3 regions of the Methylotenera mobilis JLW8 genome follow, and region 1 is predicted to be linked to each of the others. Evidence: predicted binding sites of a transcription regulator. Region 1 holds the regulator's gene; each other region holds the start of a gene.
What was found. The regulator sigma-54, encoded in region 1, starts transcription at its own class of promoters, with help from an activator protein. The targets are predictions, from matches to a motif close to TGGCACNNTTCCTGCT.
Positions count from the first base shown of each region.

Region 2: MMOL_RS00535 (LLM class flavin-dependent oxidoreductase) is a predicted target of sigma-54. The motif match lies at 1,865-1,880, and genes of this name have one in related genera.
Region 3: MMOL_RS08210 (glycogen/starch/alpha-glucan phosphorylase) is a predicted target of sigma-54. The motif match lies at 1,325-1,340, and genes of this name have one in related genera.

Region 1 covers NC_012968.1:2,339,708-2,342,995, forward strand. Annotated here, with positions in the region: gene hprK (HPr(Ser) kinase/phosphatase) at 1-522, opposite strand, end outside; gene hpf (ribosome hibernation-promoting factor, HPF/YfiA family) at 561-887, opposite strand; gene MMOL_RS10945 (RNA polymerase factor sigma-54) at 1,033-2,610, opposite strand; gene lptB (LPS export ABC transporter ATP-binding protein) at 2,607-3,288, opposite strand, start outside.
Region 2 covers NC_012968.1:115,547-118,834, reverse strand. Annotated here, with positions in the region: gene MMOL_RS00540 (LLM class flavin-dependent oxidoreductase) at 1-704, opposite strand, end outside; gene MMOL_RS00535 (LLM class flavin-dependent oxidoreductase) at 725-1,792, opposite strand; gene MMOL_RS00530 (MFS transporter) at 2,033-3,241, opposite strand.
Region 3 covers NC_012968.1:1,765,605-1,768,892, forward strand. Annotated here, with positions in the region: gene MMOL_RS08210 (glycogen/starch/alpha-glucan phosphorylase) at 1-1,284, opposite strand, end outside; gene htpG (molecular chaperone HtpG) at 1,447-3,288, opposite strand, start outside.

The sequences.
Region 1 (3,288 bases):
TCCACGTGAAATCAGCTCTAACGCAAGCTCGCTCTTACCGATAGCAGCCTCGCCTTTGAGCAGCACGCCAAAGCCTTGCACTTCCATAAATACACCGTGCACACTGATAGTCTCGGCCATAGCCTGCGCCAGAAAGTGGCTCAAAATATCCATGAGCTCAGGGCTGCGTAAGGTAGAGGTAAATAACGGAACGTTGTGCTGGTTGGCGGCAGCCAACAAGATATCCAGTACATTTTCACCATTAGCCACAATCACAGCGGCTAAATCGGTGGAAAATAAATTATTAATTGCACGTTCAGCATCTGCACTAGGCAAGCTGGTCAGATAATCCATCTCGGCACAGCCCAATACCTGCACCCGGTTAGGATGTACAAAATTAAGGTGTCCAATTAGAGCCAGAGATGGCTTGGTAACTGTTTCGCTAGTGAGAGTATTTGACCCGCCGTCGAGTCCTGCAACCCAATTTAATTTGAGTTTACGGCGGGTTTGTTTGAATAGCTCAGCGACGTTGAATTGAGCCATATTTAAGGTAACAAAAAAGAATTAAATACTAGAAAAACTCAGTCAATGTTTTGATGCTTTACCGCACCATTCGCTTTGTGATGATTGGTATTTTTCTCTTTATGTTTCACCACTTGACGGTCAAGCTTGTCGGTCAACATATCGATGGCACTATACATATTCTCATCTTGGCATTCTGCGTGTAAATCATTACCAGGCACATGCAGTGTAGCTTCAACCTTTTGAGCCAGCTTTTCGACACTCATGGTCACCTTGACATCGATCACATGATCAAAGTGATTGCTGATTTTAGTTAACTTACTGGTGACATAGTCACGTAAAGCGGGCGTAATTTCTAAATGATGACCTGTTAATTGTAAATTCATGACTTGCTCCTTTTGAAAATATTCCGCAAATATTAATTCTTAGAGGTTCGTGATTAAGACTTACAGAACAATTTCAGTTTACAACTTTTCATTCGCTCTGTGGCAAGGAATTCAACAATTTTTTACGTAGATTTCAACAATCAACTTATAAGGATTTTCTTAAGCTTGCTGGCGCGATATTCATAGACTCACGATACTTGGCAATCGTGCGCCGCGCGACCACAATACCCTGTTTAGCCAGCAAATCTGTAATCTGATTATCCGAGTATGGCTTCCTTGGATTTTCTTGATCCACCAACTGCTTAATCAGGGCGCGAATGGCGGTTGCCGAACAAGTGCCGCCAGCATCGGTCGCCACTGAACTGCCAAAAAAGTACTTAAGTTCAAAAATACCGCGCGGTGTCAGCATGTATTTATTGGTCGTCACGCGTGAAATTGTTGACTCGTGCAAATCAAGCTCATCGGCAATCTCTCTTAATACTAGCGGGCGCATGGCAACTTCACCATACTCCAGAAAGTTGCGCTGTCTATCTACAATCGCCTGCGATACACGCAAAATGGTAGAAAAACGCTGCTGGATATTCTTAATCATCCATTTGGCTTCCTGCATCTGACTTTGCAGGTACTGACTGGAACTATCACGATTGCGCTTCAAGATACCAGCGTACAGCTGGTTGATCTTCAGTTTAGGAATCACACTGTCATTTAAGCTGGCAATCCAAATGCCTTTGACCTTTTTCACAATCACTTCATGCTGGATATAGTGCTCTGAACCTATATGGCTAAAAGCACTGCCAGGGCGTGGATTTAAACTGGTAATTAGTTGCTGCACCTGCTTTAAGGTAGCCTCATCACAGCCTAGTTCTTTACGCAATTTCACAAAGTCACGCGAGGCTAACACTTGCAGATGGTGCTTAGCCACCAAATCAGCCATCGCCAAATGCGGTGTAGATTTCGGCAACACCGCAAGCTGCAGTAGCAAGCACTCACTTAAGCTGCGCGCACCTACGCCTGGTGGATCCAAATGCTGCACATGACGCAACGCTGTTTGCAACTCTATCGCATCTATCTCCAGCTCTTCTGGCATCAGCTCGGCAATTTCCTCCAGGCTTTGCTCCAAGTAACCATCATCATTAATGCTATCTACTAGCATCAACGCAAGCGATTGATCGCGCTCGGACAAGGGCATCAACTTTAACTGGGACAGCAAATGCTCACGCAAACTGGTCTGCAAAGTTTCCTGCGGCTTGAAGTCACTGTCATCATCCGCCGGCATGGTGTTTTCATCCCAACGGCTGCCGTTGGAAAACTCATCAAACTCATCATTAAACTCAGCCGAAAACGTGTCTGCGTAATCTGTGCTTGGCACATCAAAATCAGCCGTATCGGACACATCCGCAACACTTGCATTTGCAGACTCTGCGCCATTGAACTCACTCGCAGATTCCGCATACTCAGCATCAAAATTTTCAAACTCAGGCTTAGCCTCTGCAGACTCAGGGCTGGTAGCAGATAAGTCGGCTCCGTCAGCCACCGGCTCTACGGCGTTGCCGTACTCATCCTCGGTGTCGTCACCCCGTTCCAGCAGGGGATTAGTTTGCATCAGCACATCAATTTCTTGATTCAGCTCCAGCGTTGAAAGTTGCAACAGGCGAATCGCCTGCTGCAACTGCGGCGTCAGCGATAGATTCTGTGAAAACTTTAGTTGTAACCCTTGCTTCATAGGCGGAAATCTTTACCCAAATACACTTCACGTACGCTTTCATTGGCCACAATCTCACTTGGCACGCCTGAAGCAAACACATGGCCTTGATTCACAATATAAGCACGGTCGCAAATACCCAAAGTTTCACGCACGTTATGATCAGTAATCAGCACGCCAATATTGCGCGCACTTAAGAAGCGGATAATTTGCTGGATATCAATCACCGCAATCGGATCAATGCCAGCAAACGGCTCATCTAACAAAATAAAACTGGGGTCTGATGCCAAACAGCGTGCAATTTCTACACGGCGGCGCTCGCCACCAGACAGACTCACCGCGGCACTATCGCGGATATGCGTGATGTGCAACTCTTCCAGCAGCGATTCCAAACGGGCTGACATTTCGTCTTCAGGAATGTCCTGCAACTGCAGGATAGCGAGAATGTTTTCAGACACCGTCAATTTACGGAAAATGGAGGCTTCCTGCGGCAAATAGGACAAACCCATCCTAGCACGCATATGAATCGGCAAATGACTGAGCTCCGTGCCATCCAAGGCAATCCTACCGGCGTCCAGCGCCACCAAACCCACTATCATATAAAAACTGGTGGTTTTACCCGCGCCATTCGGGCCAAGCAGCCCGACCACCTCACCACTTTTAATCGTTAACGAGATGTCCTGCACTACCGTACGGGCA
Region 2 (3,288 bases), 320 kb from region 1:
GTGCGTGCTTTAACCCGGTCAAATTTCTCACGTAGCTGCTCAAATGGTTCCAGCCATGTCAGGTAATAATCAGCATGCTTGGAGGCAGAGGCCAGTGCGGCATCGGAAGAGCCTGAGAAGTATATTTCAGGGTACTCTTCTTGAGATAATGGGTGCGCTAATCCAGCATCTTCCACTTGATAAAACTTGCCTTTATACGAGAACGGTCCGCCATTCCAAACCCCTTTTAATACATCCAAAAACTCTGTGGTTCTGCCATATCTATCATCATGAGACGCTGAATCTCCCCACCATAATTGCGCAGGACCTCCGCCACCAGTAATAATGTTATATAAAGCTCTACCACCGGTAGCGCGCTGCAAACTTGCGGTCATCCGCGCAGCGACTACTGGGTTCAAAAATCCTGGCTGAAACGGAATCATGAAGCGAAACGTAGAGGTTTCACGCGCGAGTAATGAAGAAATCACCCAAGGCTCATCTGTCATCGGGAAAGATGGAATCAACCCACCCTGAAAACCTGAAATCTCAGCAGCACGCGCAATCTCTGCCACATAGTCGATATAACCCTCTCCAGTGCCGCCCACACTTCCTGGCTTGGCTTTAGTGTCATCTCCAGGGAACCAGTCACCTCGATGCGGAGTGCGATTACGGTGTGAGCTAGGTTCACCGTGGGTGGGAATCCGCCAAAAAACATCAATAGTCATACAATATTCCTTAAATTTAATTAGGCAGCACGACGTTGATCGTGCTTGATTTGAGCGCGCACCCCAGGTAAAACATGTTCCCCTAGGCGGTAGGCCTCTTCAAAGTGCGGGACAGATGAAAGCAGGAAGCTGCTAACCCCGGCAGCGGCATAGGCCACAAGTGCTTGCGTCACTTGCTCGTAGCTGCCGACTAGAGTGGCATTGGCTGCTGTGGTATCAGTTGATAAGCCTACCCATAGATTACCGTTCAGCTCAGGCTGATGATGGTTTTGCGTAGACTGCTGCCAATAACGTTGTGCATCAAAAATCGCTTCATCCTCAGTTTCACGGCTGACGATATCGATACGTAGCGCAAATGCAATCTCACGTCCATACTGTTTGGCTAGCGAGCTAAGTTCTTGGATTTGCTGTTGGACACTCTCTACCGTGTCTGCATCGAAGATGTGAAAGTCTGCCACTTTGGCCGATAGCGCCAAAGACTCCTTACTCTTACCGGAAAGGTAAATTGGCGGCACTTTTTGGTTAGATAATGCCCCTTGAAATCCGCCATTCAGCACCTCGAAATACTTTCCTTTAAAACTGTATGGAGACTGGGTGAGTACGCCGCGCGCTACGGTAACAAATTCTTCAATGCGCGGATTAATTTCACTATCTGCCACAAAGTCCCCTAAAGCGCGTCTATGCTTGTCATCACCGCCAGCACTGATCTGCCATGCAAAGCGCCCATCGGTAAAGCGCTGGTAGCTCACTGTATTTTTTGCTGCATACACTGACGAACCACGTGAGGCATCAAACTCAGTGACTAGCTTTAAATGGCGACTGCCACGTGCCACATAACCTGCGATGATCCATGGCTCATCACCATTGATATCTTCTGGAATACGTATGCCATCAAAACCAGCAAGATCTGCCGCACGTGCAACTTGGTGCAGGTAATCAAAATAGTTGAAGCTCAAACCACGAGGATCCGTCAGGACATCCGAGTAGGGGTGAGCGGATGAGGCACGTTCTGCACGGCGCTCTTTTCTACTATTGCCGTAACGCCCATCACCGCTGGTTGGCAATTGCCACAAGAATTCTGTAGTCATACATTCCTCCTAAAATTAAACTGAATTAACTAGCTACCTTGATATGTATATGTAGCGCTATTTCTTTTAATTTGCAGGATGCATGCCAATATCACCTGCCAATACAAATCAATACAACCTATTGATTTGTATTGTATTTTTACAAACAAAAAACCAATCCATATTGATGTGAATTCAATAGTTGCTGCAAAATCAACAAGATGAGAAGCAGCACTGTTGATTTTGCAAACCGTTAATATCTTATGTAGTCATCTTTTTAAAGTTGCTACTGATAAACGCACGGAAGCCCGGACATACTGCCAACCAGATAGGAATCCATAGTAAAAATATATCCTGCAGCACAAAACCTTTGCTTAAAAAGCCGCCCAGAGTGGCGCCCACAAATCCACCTGCCATACCCACCATGGTAAATAACCCTGAAACATGACCCATATTTTTACCAGAATGTGCCAATCGTGAAATATTAACGAGATGATTGAATGCTTGACCTATCGCCTGTAATACAGCGCCAATCAAAAGCCCGACCACGCCAGTACTTAATCCCAAGAATGCCAACCCGATAATCAGACTGGTATGGCTTAAGTTATACGTTATTTTTTCACCTAGCTTTGCCACTACATGCCCAAGAAATAGCAGTACCGCAACAAATGCAGCACCCTCTACTACCATCAGCGTGATTCCCTGCTGTGCACTCCAGTGAAATTGACGCACCGCAATAACAATAATAAAAGTACCAAAAAACCCACGTACCATCCCCCCCAGTCCATCATATAGACATACCTGACGCACCATCGGGTCAGTAAGGTATTGCAGCATCTCCTTCACTCCACCACGTACGCTTTTAGCGCCAGCGGACTCACGTGTACGCGATAAAATAGTGAAGCCATAAAACGACATCACCGCAAATAATATGCTCGTAATCCAATAGCTACCCTGTATCCCCAAATGACTGGATACTAAATTGCCAAGCAATGGCCCGACCAAGCCTATGCCTAACATCAAGGTGCCTCGATACCAGCCTCCACGGCTAGTGCCGACTTCAGGCAGGCGTTCTAACCATGAGGTATTCATGGCCACCACGCGAAATGGAATACAAATTCCAGCAATAAATAAAAAAATAGCTGCAAGATACCAAGAGGTTGAGTAGCCAATTAACGGATATAAAATCATTGCGCCCAAACTAGAAATTGCATAGACCCAACGCGCACTGAAGCGGCTGATAAAGATGCCTGCGGGCAGCGACATTAACATCATCGATAAACTTTCTGCTCCTATTAACAAACCTATCTGCCATGACTCGGCATTCAGGTGGAGCGCTAATAAAGTGACTAGAATCTTATTCATACCGATGGTGATGCCGCTCATGAGCGCCAGGCCAACAAATGAATAAGTGAAATGGTGGGTGGCTAATAAGGGACGTTGGGTATTGAAGGTATTGGATTGGCTCATAGGGATGAACTCTCAGAATATAAATGAATAACAGCTTGGTTTGCACA
Region 3 (3,288 bases), 570 kb from region 1:
TAACAGCTCGGCATCACCCGGGAAGTGGTGGTTGACCATGTGCAAGAACTCATGGTTGATTTGATAAATAATTTCCAAATGACGTGGTAACAAACGACCGAACAAATCCACCGTCCAGGTTTCCAGCGCTTCTGGCATTAGCGTATGGTTAGTGTAAGCAAAAATCTTAACCACCAACTCCCAGGCAAAAGACCACGGCAATTGATAGACATCCACCAACTGATACATCATTTCAGCCACACCTACAGATGGGTGCGTGTCATTGAGTTGAATCGCTATTTTCTCTGGCAGGATCTTCCAGTCATCCTGCGTTTTCATTTCATGCGTGCTTAAAAAGCGGCGCAAAATATCTTGAATAGAAGCAGAAACAAAGAAATACTGCTGCTTTAAGCGCAGCTCTTTACCAAGCACTGACGTGTCATTCGGGTAAAGTACTTTTGAAATATTCTCGGTCGCATTACGCTCTTCTACCGCTTTTTCGTAATTACCGTCATTGAAATGCCTTAAATCAAACTCACGCGCGGCTTTAGCTGACCATAAACGTAAATTATTGACAGTATCTGTGCCATAGCCAGGCACCGGCACATCATAAGCCATTGCAATCACATGCTCAGCGTCTACCCAATGCTGAATCTCTTCGCCCTGATCATTTGGGTATTTGACAACATGACCGTGAAACTTGATGTTATAAGTGGCCTCCGGACGTTGGAACTCCCATATATTGCCGTACCGCAACCAGTTATCCGGGTTTTCTATCTGCTGGCCATTTTCTATGGATTGCCTGAACATCCCGTACTCATAGCGAATGCCGTAGCCTGCCGCTGGAATATCCATCGTGGCCATTGAGTCAAGAAAGCACGCCGCCAAACGACCTAAACCACCGTTACCTAATGCCGCGTCGGTTTCAAACTCTATCGCGTTCTCTAGACTGCGACCTAAGGCATCCATGCCTTCCCTCAACTCTTCGTTAATGCCCAAGTTTAGTGCAGCGTTGCTCAGCATGCGCCCAATCAAAAACTCTAAGGACAAATAGTAAACGCGCTTCGGGTCGTCGCGATAATAGGATTCTGCCGTTTGTACCCAGCGCTCCACGACATGATCACGCACGCTATAACTCGCAGCGTCATACCAGTCCCTTGGCGTTGCAGCCTCGCTGGTCTTGAAGCTAGAGAATATCAAATGATTTTTTAAAGCCTGTTGAATTGGTCCGAGCTTGGGGATTGCAATCGACTTAGCTTTGACTGTTTTTTTAGGTTTAGCTTTAGTTTCGGCTGGCGTTTTCATTTTAGATAATCTTTAAATGATTGAATGGTAGTTTCATTTTAGCAAAAATTGCGCCAGCTTTATGACTGTTGTTTGAAAGTTGCATGGCAAATCTTCATTGTTCACTGCCATAAAAAAACCGCCGAGCTTACGCAGGGCGGTTTTTATATTTAGAACAACAACTTAGCTAATCAGACTATTCATACGTTTTACAAAACTAGCTGGGTCTTCCAACGTGCCACCTTCTGCCAATAACGCCTGGTCGAACAACACATGCGTTAAATCTGCAAATACCGCCTCTGCAGATTCGTTTTCCAGGCGTTTCACCAGTTTGTGACCCGGATTGATTTCTAAAATTGGCTTACTTTCTGGTGCGTTCTGACCAGCCGCTTTTAAGATACGTGCCAAGTTGCCTGACAAATCTTGCGCATCACTCACCAAGCATGCAGGAGAGTCTGTTAAGCGATGCGTCACGCGCACGTCTTTAACTTGGCTGCCCAGTGTTTGCTTAATCTTTTCTACTAAGGTTTTTGATTCTTCTTCAATTTTCTTTTGAATCTCTTTCTCGGTTTCGGATTCAAGCTTACCTAAATCTAAATCACCCTTAGCAATAGATTGCAGTTTTTTACCTTCAAACTCGGTCAAGCTACCAAGCAGCCATTCATCCACGCGGTCACTCATCAGCAATACTTCGATGCCTTTTTTGCGGAAAATCTCCAAGTGCGGGCTATGCTGTGCCGCAGCAAAGCTATCGGCTGTGATGTAATAAATCACATCTTGCTCAGCTTGCATGCGTGAAATGTAGTCTTTGAACGATACATCCTGCACGTCGGTATCAGCCTTGGTTGAAGCAAAGCGCAATAAGCCGGCTATTTTCTCTTTATTGGCAAAATCTTCGCCTGGGCCTTCTTTGAGTACACGGCCGAACTCTTGGTAGAATTTAGCGTAGTCTTCAGGCTTGTTTTCAGCCATATCTTCGAGCAGACCTAATACCTTTTTCACAGAGCCCGCTTTAATCGCATCTACGTCACGGCTAGACTGCAAGATTTCGCGCGAGACGTTAAGTGGTAAATCTGAGGTATCAATCACGCCGCGGATAAAGCGCAGGTATTGCGGCATTAATTTTTCTGCGTCTTCCATGATAAACACGCGTTTAACGTAAAGTTTAATGCCATGACGACGGTCACGGTCGTACAAGTCAAACGGTGCTTTAGCTGGCACGTACAGTAAAGAAATATACTCCTGCTTACCCTCTACACGGCTGTGCGTGTAAGCCAGTGGGTTTTCAAAGTCATGAGATACATGCTTGTAAAACTCTTGGTACTCTTCTTCAGTAATATCATTTTTGCTACGTGCCCATAATGCAGATGCTTTGTTGACAGTTTCATCCTCATCGGTTGCAACTTCAGCACCATCTTTCCATTCTGATTTCTTCATCACAATCGGCAAAGTGATATGGTCTGAATACTTGCGGATGATGGTTTTCAGTTTCCAGTCGCTTAAGAACTCATCTTCACCTTCACGCAAGTGCAGCACGATTTCAGTACCGCGACTAGTCTTGTCTGCAGCTTCAATTGTAAAGTCACCTTCACCAGCAGACTCCCAACGCACCGCTTCTGTTACACCAGCACGGCGTGTAGTCAGCGTTACCTTATCGGCAATAATAAAGGCTGAGTAAAAGCCCACACCGAACTGACCAATTAAATTAGCATCTTTTGCTTGGTCACCGGTTAAGGCGTTAAAAAACTCTTTAGTGCCAGATTTAGCGATAGTACCAATATTAGCAATTACTTCTGCGCGGCTCATGCCGATACCGTTATCGCTAATGGTTAAGGTGCGTGCTGCTTTATCAAAAGCGATGCGGATTTTTAACTCGCTGTCATTTTCGTACAAAGCACCGTTGGCTAACGCTTCAAAACGTAATTTATCTGCAGCATCTGATGCATTTGAAATCAACTCACGTAGCACAATTTCTTTGTTGCTGTATAGGGAGTGAATCATCAACTGCAAGAGTTGTTTCACCTC